3 regions of the Enterobacter asburiae genome follow, and region 2 is predicted to be linked to each of the others. Evidence: predicted binding sites of a transcription regulator. Region 2 holds the regulator's gene; each other region holds the start of a gene.
What was found. The regulator PurR, encoded in region 2, represses purine synthesis genes. The targets are predictions, from matches to a motif close to CANGCAAACGTTTGCNTG.

Region 1 (5,312 bases), 2.3 Mb from region 2:
CTGTTAAACGCCATATTGTTCAGCTGCAGGCGATCCGCCTGGAAAGGCAGCGGTGCCGTCTGGGGGGAGAGATTCAGCGTGCCGTCGAACAGGGTGATGGTGTCCATATGCAGCGGATCGGTTATCTGGCGGCTGCTCAGGCCAATATCGACTTTTTTGGCTACCAGCGTGGCGGGTTTACCGTCCCGGCCGAAGGTGACGTTTTCCAGAATGATGTGGGAAGGCGACGAAAAGCGGTGATTCATCTTGTCGAAACTGAGTTCGTAGTCGGTATTCACCGTCACCCAACTGCTGACTTGAGACGCGCCCCAGCGGGTCTGGAGCAGAATGTAGAGCGCCAGCAGCACAATGAGCAGGGCTACCAGAAGATAGATGAGGAGCTTTCCAATAAATTTCATGGTCTTCCATCCCGCAAAACGCACATAAGGGAGTTATGCACGATTTATGCGCAATCCTCAAGGCGGGAATGGTGTAATTAGATGTCACGGCAGGCATTTATTGCCTGCCGTGAGAGAAATCAATTTTTCTCAGGTGGGAAAACGAGGTTCAGAACGATAGCGGTGATACCGCCCGCGGCAATGCCGGAAGAGAGCAGGTTTTTCACCCAGTCAGGCGCAAACTGCAGGATCAGCGGCTGCTGGGAAACGCCCAGACCGACGGCCAGCGACAGCGCGATAATCATGATCGCGCGGCGGTTCAGCGGCTCGCGGGAGACGATACGCACGCCGGAGGCCGCGATAGTCCCGAACATGACCAGGGTTGCGCCGCCCAGCACCGGCTCAGGAATGTGCTGCACAAAGCCGCTTACCGCCGGGAACAGGCCGAGGACGATCAGCATCAGCGCCACCACAAAACCGACGTAGCGGCTGGCAACGCCGGTCAGCTGGATCACGCCGTTGTTCTGGCCAAAGCAGGAGTTCGGGAAGGTGTTGAATACCGCAGAGACAAACGAGTTCAAACCGTTCGCCAGCACGCCGCCTTTCAGGCGCTTCATGTACAGCGGGCCGGACACCGGCTGCTCGGAGACGTCGGAGGTGGCGGTGATATCACCGATAGTCTCCAGAGAGGTGATCATAAAGACCAGCATCAGCGGCAGCAGCAGGCCCCAGTCAATGCCCAGTCCGTAGTACAGCGGCGTGGGAACGACGATCAGCGCGCTGTTGGTCGGCGCGGTGTTCTCCGGCAGCATGCCCAGCGCCCACGCCAGCAGGTAGCCCACCGCCATGGCGATCACCAGCGAGGCGACGCGCAGGTAAGGGTTACGCTGACGGTTAAGCAGAATAATGATCGCCAGCACGACACCCGCCAGCAGCAGGTTCTTCGGCGCGCCGAAGGTATGGTCGCTCATTGCGGCATAGCCGCCGCCGATGGAGGTGAGGCCCACCTGGATCAGCGACAGGCCGATAATCATCACGACGACGCCGGAAACCAGCGGGGTGATGACGCGGCGAGCCAGATGCAGAACGCGGGAGATGACCATCTCCGTGCAGCTGGCCAGCATCAGGGTGCCGAACAGCGCCGCCATCATGGTCGGAACATCCGCACCGCCGGTCTTCAGCGCCGTACCGCCCATGATCAGCGGTGCCACGAAGTTAAAGCTGGTGCCCTGAATCGACAATAAACCTGACCCCACCGGACCCCACGCTTTAATTTGAATAATCGAGGCCACGCCGGAGGCGAAGAGAGACATGCTGATAATGTGCTGCGTGTCCTGCGCCGGTAAGCCGAGCGCCTGGCAAATCAGCAGCGCCGGGGTGATCACCGCAACAAACATCGCCAGAAGATGCTGGCAGGCGGCGAAAAGCGTTTGCGGTAGCGGCGGGCGGTCCTCAAGGCGGTAAATCAGTTCGCTATTTTGCTTCTGCGCAATCGGTTGCGCATCGGGCGACTCTATGGTGTTAACGGACATCGGCGGCAATCCCACGGTGGAAAAGCGGGCATTTTATCTGACCACCTGGTAAAAGCAAACGATTGCCAGCAAAAAAAGGGAAGAAAATCTGCTGCTGTGAGCAGGTTTTCTACAACGCGTCGGGAAAAAAAATTACACTTTTTGCGCCGGGGGCTCATGAAGAGCGCAACCCGGCCCAGGATAACGCCGCGTGTGTATGGAACACGCGCATAACAGGAGCCTTTTATGATTCATCTCGATACGTTGTCGACCCTTGTTGCCGCAACGCTGGTTCTTCTGCTTGGTCGCAAGCTGGTACACAGTGTTTCCTTTCTGAAAAAGTACACCATTCCTGAACCTGTCGCCGGCGGTCTGCTGGTGGCGCTGGCCCTGCTGATACTGAAAAAAAGCATGGGCTGGGAAATCGATTTTGATATGTCCCTGAAAGACCCGCTGATGCTGGCCTTCTTTGCCACTATCGGCCTGAACGCCAACCTGGCAAGCCTGCGCTCGGGCGGTAAGGTGCTGGGCGTCTTTCTGATTGTGGTGGTGGGGCTGCTGCTAATGCAAAACGCCATCGGCATCGGGATGGCGACGCTGCTGGGGCTGGATCCGCTGATGGGGCTGCTGGCGGGGTCGATTACTCTTTCGGGCGGTCACGGAACCGGGGCCGCGTGGAGCAAGCTGTTCATCGAGCGCTACGGGTTTGAAAACGCGACGGAAGTGGCGATGGCCTGTGCGACCTTTGGCCTGGTTCTGGGTGGTCTGATTGGCGGCCCGGTGGCGCGGTATCTGGTGAAGCACTCCACCACGCCAAACGGCAGGCCGGATGATGAGCTGGTGCCGACCGCTTTCGAAAAGCCGGACGTTGGCCGCAGCATCACCTCGCTGGTGCTGATTGAAACTATCGCGACGATCGCCATCTGTCTGACCGTGGGCAAAGTGGTTGCGCAATGGCTTGCGGGTTCCGCGTTTGAACTGCCGACGTTTGTCTGCGTACTGTTTATCGGGGTGATCCTGAGCAACGGTCTGGCGCTGATGGGCTTCTATCGCGTGTTTGAACGGGCGGTATCGGTGCTCGGCAACGTCTGCCTGTCGCTGTTCCTGGCGATGGCGCTGATGAGCCTTAAGCTGTGGGAGCTGGCCTCGCTGGCGCTGCCGATGGTGGCGATTCTGGCGGTACAGGCGCTGTTTATGGCGCTGTACGCCATGTTCGTGACCTGGCGCATGATGGGCAAAAACTACGATGCGGCGGTGCTGGCGGCGGGTCACTGCGGGTTTGGTCTGGGGGCCACTCCAACGGCTATCGCCAATATGCAGGCGATCACAGAACGGTTCGGGCCATCGCACATGGCGTTTCTGGTGGTCCCGATGGTTGGCGCCTTCTTCATTGATATCGTCAACGCGCTGGTGATCAAGCTGTACCTGATGCTGCCGATGTTTGCCTGAAATCAGGCGTTGGAGTAGCGCTCGGTTTCCGGCATCCAGCGCTCAATTAACGCTGCCGCCTGTTCGGGGTAGCGTTCATGAATATGGCGGGCGAGGCGCTGAACCTCGGGGATCATAGCCTGATCGCGCAGCAAATCCGCCACTTTGAATTCCGCGTTACCCGTCTGACGCGTGCCCAGCAGTTCGCCCGGGCCGCGGATCTCCAGGTCTTTTTGCGCAATCACAAAACCGTCGTTGCTGTCACGCAGCACCTGCAGACGCATCTGGGCGGTTTTGGAAAGAGGCGCTTTGTAGAGCAGTACGCAGTGGGACGCAACCGCGCCACGGCCGACGCGCCCGCGCAGCTGGTGGAGCTGGGCAAGGCCGAGACGCTCCGGGTTTTCGATGATCATCAGGCTGGAATTGGGGACGTCCACGCCGACTTCGATCACCGTGGTGGCGATCAGCAGATGCAAATCACCCTGTTTGAACGACTGCATCACCGCCTGTTTTTCGGCGGGCTTCATGCGTCCGTGAACCAGACCCACGTTCAGCTCCGGCAGCGCCAGCTTAAGCTCTTCCCACGTTGCTTCGGCAGCCTGTGCTTCCAGCAGTTCAGACTCTTCAATCAGCGTACAGACCCAGTAGGCCTGACGCCCTTCCTGGGTGCAGGCGTTGCGCACGCGGTCGATGATATCGCTGCGGCGCGTGTCAGGAATCGCGACCGTTGTGACCGGCGTACGGCCCGGCGGCAGCTCATCGATGGTGGAGGTATCCAGATCGGCGTAGGCGGTCATCGCCAGGGTGCGTGGGATCGGCGTGGCGGTCATGATCAGCTGATGCGGGTGGAAACCCTGCTGCAGGCCTTTCTCCCATAATGCCAGACGCTGATGTACGCCGAAGCGGTGCTGCTCGTCGATTATCACCAGCGCAAGACCGTTAAACTGCACCTGCTCCTGGAAGATGGCGTGCGTGCCGACAATCATCTGCACCTGCCCGCTGGCAATAGCTTCCTGTTGTGCAAGGCGCGCTTTGCCTTTTTGCTTCCCGGCAAGCCAGCCCACTTCAATCCCCAGCGGCGCAAACCAGGCGCGGAAATTATTGGCGTGCTGCTCGGCCAGCAGCTCGGTCGGCGCCATCAGCGCCACCTGCTTACCGTGGGCGATCGCGCGCAGGGCGGCCAGGGCGGCAACCAGCGTTTTACCGGACCCGACGTCGCCCTGCACCAGGCGCATCATCGGCACGTCGAGCGCCATATCGCGTTCAATCTCGGCGGTGACGCGCGCCTGCGCGCCGGTGGGTTTAAACGGCAGAGAGGCCAGCAGCTTATCTTTGAGCTCATCACGCGGGCTTAAGGGTTGGGCGTGGAAACGCTGCGCGCCCGCACGAAGTGCCAGCATGCTCAGGTTATGGGCCAGTAATTCCTCAAGGATAAGACGCTGTTGGGCGGGGTGTTTGCCGCTTTCTAAATCGCTGAGCTGCAGCGTTGGCGGCGGGCGGTGCAGGGTGCGCAGCGCCTCGGGCAGGCTCATCATGCCCTGCGCCAGCTCGGGCGGCAGCAGCTCGGTAATGGCGCAGGTATCCAGCAGCTCCAGCGCCTGATCGGTGAGCTTACGCAGCGTCGCCTGCTTGATGCCTTCGGTTGTCGGGTAAACCGGGGTGAGCGTCTCCTGCATTTCCGGCGTGCTGAGATCGCCCTGCACGCGGTACTCCGGGTGGATCATCTCTGCGCCGTACTTCCCGCGTTTGGCTTCGCCATAGGCCAGCACCCTGCGGCCCGTCGCCAGGCTGTTTTTCATCGCCGCGCTGAAGTTGAAAAAACGCATGGTGAGAATGCCGGTGCCGTCGCTGATCTGGCAGGTCATCATTCGGCGTCCGCCGAAGGTGATATTGCAGTTCAGGACTTCGCCTTCAACGGTGGCGTAAATGGCGGGAAGGAGATCGCCAATCTTGTAGAGCTGGGTGCGGTCTTCGTAACGCAGGGGGAGGTGAAGCA
Region 2 (5,312 bases):
TCAGAACCTTAAAACAGCGTAGACGCTTTTTTTGGTTTGTGAGAAATCTCACGGTAAATACCGCGAGGCTAATATCCGACGTAGAACAGAGGAAGGGAGATAGCCCTTGCCGAAATGCCTTCCATGGTAAAACGGGAGCGCTCCGGCTCCCGTTAACACTTAATATTTATCGTATTTAATCGAACCAAATTTAGTATAGGCCTCAAAATTTGGTGATTCAATAGAAAATTCTTAGCAACCTAATCACTGAAAATTAACATGATTTCCGGCGCGATTATGCATGCGACGTTTCAACCTGAGTGCGGTTAGCCTGCTCACGCTGCGCGGAGGCCTGCATGCGATAGCCCAACACCGCCAGCGCAACGGTCACCAGCATCACGCTGGTGGTGGTCAGGAGCGGCGTGGCAATCAGCGCCGATACCACCAGGCTTGCCAGGAAACACAGCCCCAGCTGCAGGGTGTTCTGCAGCGCGGCGGCGCGGCCTGTCGCCTGCGGGAAGGGACGCAGCGCCTGGGCTACGACAATCGGGTAAATCGCCCCGTTCGCGACGGCCATCACGCAGAATGGGATCAAAATTTCGGCCAGACCGGCACCCGGAATAAAGCCAACGGCCCAGGTCCCGATGACGCTCAGCGCATACAGCACCAGCAGCCACGGCAGCATCTGCTGACCTTCCCACTTTTGAAGCGCCGCGCGGCAGCCGTACCCGCCCACCAGGAACGCGATAGTCTGCGGAACATAGCTCAGGCCGATGGCTGCCGGGCTGTAGCCCATATCGTGCAGAATGAACGGCGAACCGGTGAGCCACGCGAAGAAGCTTGCCGAGCAGGCGGCATAGATCAGGACATTACCGCGATACGCTTTGGTGCTGAGCAGGGAAGTGAAGGTAATCGGCTTCGCGTCAGCATGCGCTTCTTTTTTATGCGCGGGCTTGAGGGCGAACGCCGGCAGCATCAGTACCAGGGTAATGGCAAACAGCGTGGCGAAGATGGCCTGCCAGTCGAAATGCGCGAGGATCCAGCTGCCCAGCAGAGGGGCGAGGGCAGGTGAGAGACCCACAAGCGGCATAATGGTGGCGAAAATACGGTTAGTGCGATTAGCCGGGTAATAGTCGGTGACCAGCGCCTGCCAGGTCACGGCCGCGGCACAGACGCCCACGGCCTGAATAAAACGCAGCACCAGCAGCCAGGTGGCATCGCGTACCCATAACATCCCCAGGCAGCCCACGGCAAAAATGGCCAGGCCCAGCAGCAGCACCGGTTTACGACCAAAGCGATCCGAGAGCGGTCCCCAGAGCAGCTGAGCGAAGGCAAAGCCGGCGAGGAATAAACTCAGGCTGGCGCTGATGGCGGCAGCCGGGGTTTGCAAATCTTCCTGCATGGCGGCAAACGCCGGCAGGTACATATCGGTGGCCAAAAAGCCCAGCACGCTTAAGCCGCCGAGCCAGACTAAAAAACCGTTCCTGGGTTGCATTATTTTATTCTCCTGAGGAGGCAGGTATACATTGGCGCTGAGTGTAGGGAGTGCAAAGCCGCTTGTGAAACACTAATATTTGGCGGGTGCATTCAAAAATTTTGCAGGCAGAAAATGTGGTCAGATTATTCTCTTGAAGTAGTCGATGCTGTTGCGCGTAACGGCAGCTTTAGCGGTGCGGCACTGGAGCTGCACCGCGTTCCTTCGGCAATCAGCTACACGGTGCGTCAGCTGGAGGAGTGGCTAGCGGTTCCGCTGTTTGAACGGCGGCATCGTGATGTGGAATTAACGCCCGCAGGCGCGTGGTTTTTGAAGGAAGGGCGTTCTGTTATCAAAAAAATGCAGATCACCCGCGAACAGTGTCAGCAGATCGCTAACGGCTGGCGGGGACATCTTTCCATCGCCGTGGATAATATCGTTAAGCCGGAACGCACCCGGCAGATGATCGTCGATTTCTATCGTCATTTTTCTGACGTCGAGCTGCGGGTCTCGCAGGAGGTGTTCAACGGCGTCTGGGATGCGCTGGCGGACGGCAGGGCAGAGATGGCGATTGGGGCCACGCAGGCGATCCCGGTTGGGGGACGTTACGCCTTTCGCGATATGGGGATGCTGAGCTGGAAATGCGTGGTGGCAAGCGATCATCCGCTGGCGTCGATGGAAGGGCCGCTCAGCGATGACACGCTGCGCAACTGGCCGTCGCTGGTGCTGGAGGATACGTCCCGTTCGTTGCCCAAGCGTATCACCTGGCTTCTGGACAACCAGCGGCGGGTGGTAGCCCCTGACTGGGAATCGTCGGCGACGTGCCTCAGCGCCGGGCTGTGCGTCGCGATGGTGCCCGTTCATTTTGCGCGTCCGCGCATCGATACCGGAGAGTGGGTTGAGCTGACGCTGGAGAATCCGTTCCCGGATGCGGCCTGCTGCCTCACCTGGCAGCAAAATGACGTCTCGCCTGCGATGGCATGGCTGCTGGATTATCTGGGAGACAGCGAAACGCTGAACCGGGAATGGTTACGGGAGCCAGCATAGCTGGCCCCGTAAAGCGATTAACGACGGTAGTCGCGGAACGGACCATCCGCTACGGAACGGCGTTCGATAAGACGCGGGTGAACTTCAATGGACTGCGACTCTTCACGCTTGTTGACGATTCTGTCCATCAGCATGTTGAAAGCCGTTTCGCCCAGCGAGTCTTTTGGCTGGTGAATGGTGGTCAACGCCGGGGTAAAGAAGCGCGCGTTACGCACGTTGTCATACCCGATCACGGAAATATCCTGCGGTACGCGCAGGCCCAGCTCGTCGGCAGCGCAGAGCGCGCCCATGGCCATGATGTCGCCCCCGCAGAACACGGCGGTCGGACGGTGCGGCTGGGAGACGATCTGCTGCATCGCGCGGTAGCCCGATTCCGGCTCAAAGTCGCCCTGCACAATCCAGTTTTCCGGCACGTTGATCAGCGCTTCTTCCATCGCTTTCATAAAACCGGCCAGACGGCCCGCGCCGGTGTTGCGCTCCAGCGGACCGGGGATCACGCCAATCTCGCGGTGACCGCGTTCGATCAGATAGCGACCGGCCATATAGCCGCCTTCAAAGGCGTTATCGATAACGGAATCGGTGAAATCCGCGCGCGCTTCGCCCCAGTCCATCACCACCATCGGAATATGGCGATACTCTTCCAGCATCGACAGCACGGACTCCGGATACTCGGAACACATCACCAGCAGGCCATCAACGCGCTTTTGCGCCATCATCGACAGGTAGGCACGCTGTTTTTCAATGCTGTTCCACGCGTTGCCCAAAATCAGGGTATAGCCTTTCTGGAAGCAGTTCTTTTCAACCGCTTCAATGATCTCGGCAAAATAGGCCGCTTCACTGCTGGTCGCCAGCAATCCAATGGACTTGGTGTGATTAACCTTGAGGCTACGCGCAACCGCACTTGGCGAATAGTGCAGCTCTTTGATCGCTGCCCAGACGGCGTTGCGCGTCTCTTCCGCCACAAAGCGGGTTTTGTTAATTACATGTGATACGGTTGTAGTGGAAACGTTTGCGCGTTTTGCTACGTCTTTAATTGTTGCCATTAAATGTCACTCCAGACCATATCCTAAGCTCCTGAAAAACCTGAAGGTAAACGTTTGCCTTCTCTCACCCTTATCTCGCAATGTTGAATTGCGGCACGCCGGGAAAACGACACGGGACGTCAGGAGGGGGTCAATGGCCGGTACGCTAATAAATTTAGCGTGGAATTTTGTCCTATCTTGATGAAAAGGGGAAGAGGTAAAGTGGTTATCAGTATAAATCCAGGAAGATTTTTGACGTAATCTGTGCAAAAATGAGCAAGCTCACTTTTCGTGTGGGGATTAAAAGGAGAAAAATTGATGAGTTCCGATCTTAAGTTTTCGCTGTTCACCACCGTTGTTGTGCTGGCTCTGATTGTTGCGGCCGGTCTGACGGCTGCGCTGCACTGATTTACGCGGAGGGAGAGCCTTCTCCCTCCCGACTCCCCGGATTGTTACTTCTCTGGCAAAAATCTTTTGCCATTTTGTTAACTTCTCATTTTTTGTGATTGATGTCATGCTTTCCGCTTCTTTGTTCTGTGTCACCACATGACACGGCATCCGGAGTTGACGCATGAAAATCAATTTTCCCCTGCTGGCCCTGGCGATTGGCGCTTTTGGGATTGGCACCACTGAATTCTCCCCGATGGGGTTACTGCCTGTTATTGCCCGGGGCGTAGATGTCTCTATCCCTGCGGCAGGGATGTTAATCAGCGCCTACGCTATCGGCGTGATGGTCGGGGCGCCGTTGATGACGCTTTTGCTTTCTCATCGCGCGCGCCGCAATGCGCTGATATTCCTGATGGCGATTTTCACCCTGGGCAACGTGCTTTCGGCCATTGCGCCGGACTACACCACATTGATGCTGTCACGCATTCTGACCAGCCTTAACCACGGCGCGTTCTTTGGGCTGGGGTCGGTCGTTGCTGCCAGCGTGGTGCCAAAACACAAGCAGGCGAGCGCCGTGGCAACCATGTTCATGGGGCTAACAATTGCCAATATCGGCGGGGTGCCTGCGGCAACCTGGCTGGGGGAAGCGATCGGCTGGCGTATGTCCTTCCTGGCGACTGCCGGGCTTGGCGTGGTTGCAATGGTGGCGCTGTTCTTCTCCTTGCCGAAAGGCAGCGCGGGGGAACGTCCTGACGTGCGCAGAGAACTGTCGGTGCTAATGCGCCCGCAGGTGCTCTCCGCGCTGCTCACCACCGTGCTGGGGGCAGGGGCGATGTTTACCCTCTACACCTATATTTCACCGGTATTGCATGACATCACGCACGCAACGCCTCTCTTTGTCACCGCGATGCTGGTGCTGATTGGCGTGGGCTTCTCGATTGGCAACTATCTCGGCGGGAAATTTGCCGACCGTTCCGTGAGCGGGACGCTGAAGGGTTTCTTAACCCTGCTGATTGTCATCATGGTTGCCATTCCGTGGCTTGCGCGTAATGAGTTTGGGGCCGCGATTGCGATGGTCGTCTGGGGAGCCGCCACCTTTGCCGTGGTGCCGCCGCTGCAGATGCGCGTAATGCGTGTCGCGCATGAGGCACCGGGACTTTCATCTTCCGTGAATATCGGTGCGTTTAACCTGGGTAATGCCCTGGGCGCCGCGGCCGGTGGAGCCGTGATTTCAGGTGGTCTGGGATACAGCTTTGTGCCGGTGATGGGGGCGATTATTGCCGCGCTCGGCCTGCTGCTGGTGATGATGTCGGGTCGTAAACAGCCTGAAGCAGCCTGCGCTGCGGAATAAACCAAAAACGCAGAAGGGCGAACCCTTCTGCGTGTCTCTTACGCGGCGAAGT
Region 3 (5,312 bases), 340 kb from region 2:
ATCAGGATGGTAGCGAAAAACTGGCGTCGCGCGTGATTGTCGGGCGTCCGGATCGTAAAACACCGATGATGAGCAGCGCGCTGAATAACGTGGTGGTTAACCCGCCGTGGAACGTGCCGCCGACCCTGGCACGAAAAGACATTCTGCCGAAGGTCTGGAACGATCCGGGTTATCTGGAACGTCATGGCTATACGGTGATGCGTGGATGGAACAGTAAAGAGGCCATCGATCCTTATATGGTCGACTGGTCGACGATTACAGCGTCGAATCTGCCGTTCCGCTTCCAGCAGGCTCCCGGAGCGCATAACTCTTTAGGGCGCTACAAATTCAACATGCCGAGTTCAGAAGCTATTTATCTGCACGATACGCCGAACCACAACCTGTTCCAGAAAGATACGCGCGCGCTGAGTTCTGGCTGCGTGCGTGTGAACAAAGCCTCGGAGCTGGCCAATATGCTATTGCAAGATGCGGGCTGGAACGATACGCGCATCTCGGATGCCCTGAAACAGGGGGATACGCGTTACGTTAATATTCGCCACAATATTCCGGTCAATCTTTACTATCTGACGGCGTTTGTGGGCGAAGACGGGCGTACCCAGTATCGTACAGATATTTACAATTATGATCTCACCGCGCGATCCGGCGCACAAATTTTGCCAAAAGCGGAACAATTAATCAGGTAAATGAAGTAGTTCGGGAAAAATGATTGTCGTAAGTTATGGTGAATAAGGGGCTATATCGCTGCAAGCCGCGTATTCACTGGGGTTGGGCGCCTTGACGTACCTGGTTTTGCCAGTTAAGGTGCCCTTCGTGCGCTAAGCATATTACGATTTCTTTTACCTGTAGACCTGATTATCATGGACAAATTTGACGCTAATCGCCGCAAACTGCTGGCGTTAGGTGGTGTTGCGCTTGGCGCAGCGGCCATCTTGCCGACGCCAGCATTTGCCACCCTCTCGACACCTCGTCCGCGAGTTTTAACGCTCAACAATCTTCATACCGGTGAGTCGCTAAAAGCGGAGTTTTTTGATGGCAGAGGCTATATTCAGGATGAATTAGCAAGACTTAACCATTTTTTCCGTGATTTCCGCGCGAATAAAATAAAAGCCATCGATCCAGGACTGTTTGATCAGATTTTCCGCCTTCAGGGCCTGCTGGGCACCAGCAAGCCGGTTCAGCTCATTTCTGGCTATCGCTCAATTGATACCAATAATGAACTGCGCGCCCACAGTCGTGGGGTAGCGAAAAAAAGCTATCACACGAAGGGCCAGGCAATGGATTTCCATATTGAAGGCGTTTCGTTAGCCAATATTCGCAAAGCCGCGTTATCTATGCGCGCAGGTGGTGTAGGATATTACCCCAGCAGCAACTTTGTGCATATTGATACCGGTCCGGTTCGGCACTGGTAATAACGAAACACAGGAGCAGTATGAACTATCGTATTATTCCGGTTACCGCGTTCTCCCAGAATTGTTCATTGATCTGGTGCGAACAGACTAAACTGGCCGCGCTTGTCGATCCCGGCGGTGACGCTGAGAAAATCAAGCAGGAAGTCGCAGCAAGCGGCGTCACGCTGATGCAGATTTTGCTCACTCATGGTCATCTTGACCATGTAGGTGCTGCCGCTGAACTGGCTGAACACTACGGTGTGCCGGTGATCGGCCCGGAAAAAGAAGATGAGTTCTGGCTGCAGGGGTTACCCGCCCAAAGCCGCATGTTTGGCCTTGATGAGTGTCAGCCCCTGACGCCCGATCGCTGGCTGAACGAAGGAGAGCGCGTTAACGTAGGGAATGTGACTTTACAGGTGTTGCATTGTCCTGGGCATACGCCAGGCCATATCGTCTTCTTTGATGACCAGTCCCGTCTGCTGATTTCCGGCGATGTGATCTTCAAAGGTGGCGTAGGACGCAGCGATTTTCCGCGCGGCGATCACGGCCAGCTGATTCAGTCGATTAAACAAAAGTTATTGCCGCTGGGTGATGACGTTACGTTTATCCCTGGACACGGTCCGATGTCGACGCTGGGCTATGAACGGCTCCATAATCCGTTCCTTCAGGATGAGATGCCTGTCTGGTAACCAGAATAAAAAAAGCCTGCATAACGCAGGCTTTTTTATGGACGCAAATTACAGTACGGCGACAATCGCTTCGCACAGTGGCGCCATGTTGTCAGGCGTCATGCCAGCAACGTTCACGCGGCCAGAGGCCACTGCGTACACGCCAAACTCTTCACGCAGACGCAGAACCTGCTCTTTGGTCAGGCCGCTGAATGAGAACATGCCGTTCTGTTTGATGATAAAGCTGAAGTCGCGGTCCGCGCCTTTCTCAGCCAGGGTGTTCACAAACAGCAGGCGCATGCGCTGAATACGCTGACGCATATCGTTCAGCTCTTGTTCCCAGATAGCGCGCAGCGCATCGTTGCTCAGGATAGTGGCAACAACAGACGCACCGTGTGCCGGTGGGTTAGAGTAGTTAGCGCGGATAACCGATTTCATCTGGCTGAACGCGCGATCGACGGTCTCTTCGTTAGCTGCAACCAGCGTACAGGCGCCTACGCGCTCATTGTACAGACCGAAGTTCTTGGAATAAGAACTTGCGACAATCAGCTCCTGATGCACGGCTGCGAACGCGCGCAGGCCTTCGGCATCTTCTTCCAGACCACGGGCGAAGCCCTGGTAGGCAAAGTCAAACAGCGGCAGCCAGCCTTTTTCAACGGACAGCTTCGCCAGGTGTTGCCACTGCTCAAGCGTCGGATCGATACCGGTTGGGTTGTGGCAGCAGCCGTGGAACAGCACCACGTCACCTGCCTGCGCTTCGCTCAGGCTCGCCAGCAGGCCGTCAAAGTCGAGAGAGTGGTTTGCTGCGTCGTAGTAGGCGTATTCACGCACTTCCAGACCCGCAGAGTTAAACACGCTCTTGTGGTTCGGCCAGCTTGGGTTGCTTACCCATACGCGCTTAACAGAGGTGTTTTTCGCCAGGAAATCCGCCGCAACGCGCAGCGCGCCGGTACCGCCAGGGGTTTGTGCTGTGCGAGCGCGTTTGCTGCTCACAATTTCGCTGCCTTTACCGAACAGCAGTTCCTGAGTGCAGCGACCAAATTCAGGGATACCATCAATACCGAGGTAGTTTTTGGTGGTTTCGTTTTCCAGCAGATACTGCTCAGCTTTCTTAACGCTGGTCAGTACCGGAGTTTTGCCGGTTTCATCTTTATATACACCAATACCCAGGTTGATTTTGCCAGGGCGGTCGTCGGCACGAAACAGATCGGCCAGGCCCAGAATAGGGTCGGCAGGAGCGGCGGTAATGTTCTCAAACATGACGAAGTTCCATTGTGATTACAGAAGTGAAATCCGCTATCAGGTTAACGGTAGATTTACAAAATGCCAACCGTTTGCGACGAAAAGCGTGCGGCTTTTCAAAAGTCGCCATTATTTTCTGTCACCCATAAAAAAACAGGGCCGAAGCCCTGTTCATTAAGCATATAACAAAGTGGTGTTCTGATTAGAACTGGTAAGTCACACCTACAGCAGCCATATCGTCGTTGCCGTTCAGACCGCCAACAGCTTTCGCGTAGTCGGAGTCTTTGTCCAGCAGGTTGATGTAGTAGTCAGCCCACACGTTGAAGTTTTTGTTGAAGTAGTAAGTGGTACCAACCTGGATGAATTTAGCCAGATCTGCATCGCCACCGCTGAAGCCACCGACGGCAGCCAGGTCTTTACCTTTGGTCTGCACGTAGGAGATGGCTGGACGCAGGCCGAAATCGAACTGGTACTGAGCAACAACTTCGAAGTTCTGCGTTTTGTTAGCGAAGCCAGCGTCACCGTTAGAACCGGTACGGGTGGTGTTACGGGTTTCAGCATAGGTGGTCGCCAGGTAGATGTTGTTGGCATCGTATTTCAGACCCAGACCCCATGCTTCAGCTTTGTCGCCTTCGCCGTCAGCTTTCTGATTCAGAGTACGGTTAGCGTTGCTGTAAGATGCGATTGCACCGAAGCCTTCGCCGAAATCGTAGCCCAGAGAGTAGCCTACGCCGTCACCGTTAGAGGTTTTAACGTCAGTACGGTCGTTTTTGCCCTGGTACTGAACGCCCAGGCTCAGGCCGTCAACCAGACCGAAGAAGTTGCTGTTACGGTAGGTCAGCAGACCGGTGCTGCGGCTGGTCATAAAGTTATCAACATAGTTACCGCCCCAGGTCATACCAGAGAAGGACGGCGCCATATCGGTGTAGGATTCTACGTCGTAAACGATACCGTAGTTACGACCGTAGTCGATGCTGCCAGCATCGCCCGCTTTCAGGCCAGCGAATGCCAGACGGTTTTTGTTAGTCTGAGCACCATTTTCAGCCTGGTTGGCCAGGAAACGGTATTCCCACTGGCCGTAACCGGTCAGCTGGTCGTTGATCTGAGTTTCGCCTTTGAAACCGATCTGCGCGTAGGTAGCGTCGTTATTGTTGGTGTTATCACCAGAAGTCACGAAATCGTGCTCGGCGTTAACTTTACCGTAGAAGTCCAGTTTGTTGCCGTTCTTGTTATAGATTTCTGCAGCGTTAGCTGCACCGGCTACCAGCAGGGCAGGGATTACCACTGCCAGAATATTGCGCTTCATCATTATTTATTACCCTCATTGGTTTTTTTATGACACTCGCCACTGCCGTCAATAAATTCTGTCAATAAATATTTCCGGAACTATTGATGAGAGTTTGGTGTCTTTATGTATCTGACAGGCATCTTTCCATTCGGCGAAGCGTTTCGCTAGCCTGAAAGTGCTACAATTCTCAAGATTAAGTAACCAAAAGAAATTATGTGTAACTAAATATGTATTTTTGGGAACTTTGTGAACCACCTCAAACTTCAGACCAGCCTGGCGAATTAAACGGCAAAACCTATCCTATATATATGAATTTCTTATGATTAATTGAGATAAAGGTGATTCGTATAAACAGATATTAAACGACTCTGTTTTTCTTATGACCCCAAAAAGACTTCTGGACGGCTGTAAAAGCGGTTGAAATTTGTGCTATCGCTTGAGGATGTAATAATCGCAATAAGAATGGGGTTTATTTTTTGTGGCTAGATATTTCGCGGAAACAAAACGTAACAGGTAGTGGTTGTGACGGGGTGAAGGTTTAAAGATGCTGACTTTACGCTGACGAAAACTGACAATACAGAATAAAATAATGGCCAGCATAAGCTGGCCATTTTAGTCTTGTACTGATTAGAAGCTGGCGTTACGTGGAGTACGTGGGAAAGGAATCACGTCACGTACGTTCTGAACTCCGGTAACGTAGGCAATCAGACGCTCGAAGCCCAGACC

Region 1: gltS (sodium/glutamate symporter) is a predicted target of PurR. The motif match lies at 1,961-1,978, and genes of this name have one in related genera.
Region 3: ACJ69_RS03315 (amino acid aminotransferase) is a predicted target of PurR. The motif match lies at 3,380-3,397, and genes of this name have one in related genera.

The regions. Positions count from the first base shown of each region.
Region 1 covers NZ_CP011863.1:3,451,744-3,457,055, reverse strand. Annotated here, with positions in the region: gene ACJ69_RS16705 (AsmA family protein) at 1-398, opposite strand, end outside; gene xanP (xanthine/proton symporter XanP) at 518-1,909, opposite strand; gene gltS (sodium/glutamate symporter) at 2,135-3,337, shown strand; gene recG (ATP-dependent DNA helicase RecG) at 3,340-5,312, opposite strand, start outside.
Region 2 covers NZ_CP011863.1:1,022,165-1,027,476, forward strand. Annotated here, with positions in the region: gene punC (purine nucleoside transporter PunC) at 275-1,474, opposite strand; gene punR (DNA-binding transcriptional activator PunR) at 1,589-2,500, shown strand; gene purR (HTH-type transcriptional repressor PurR) at 2,518-3,543, opposite strand; gene cydH (cytochrome bd-I oxidase subunit CydH) at 3,841-3,930, shown strand; gene ACJ69_RS05075 (MFS transporter) at 4,094-5,260, shown strand; gene sodB (superoxide dismutase [Fe]) at 5,299-5,312, opposite strand, start outside.
Region 3 covers NZ_CP011863.1:679,290-684,601, forward strand. Annotated here, with positions in the region: gene ldtD (L,D-transpeptidase) at 1-683, shown strand, start outside; gene ACJ69_RS03305 (YcbK family protein) at 858-1,409, shown strand; gene ACJ69_RS03310 (MBL fold metallo-hydrolase) at 1,430-2,077, shown strand; gene ACJ69_RS03315 (amino acid aminotransferase) at 2,126-3,316, opposite strand; gene ACJ69_RS03320 (porin) at 3,501-4,607, opposite strand; gene asnS (asparagine--tRNA ligase) at 5,214-5,312, opposite strand, start outside.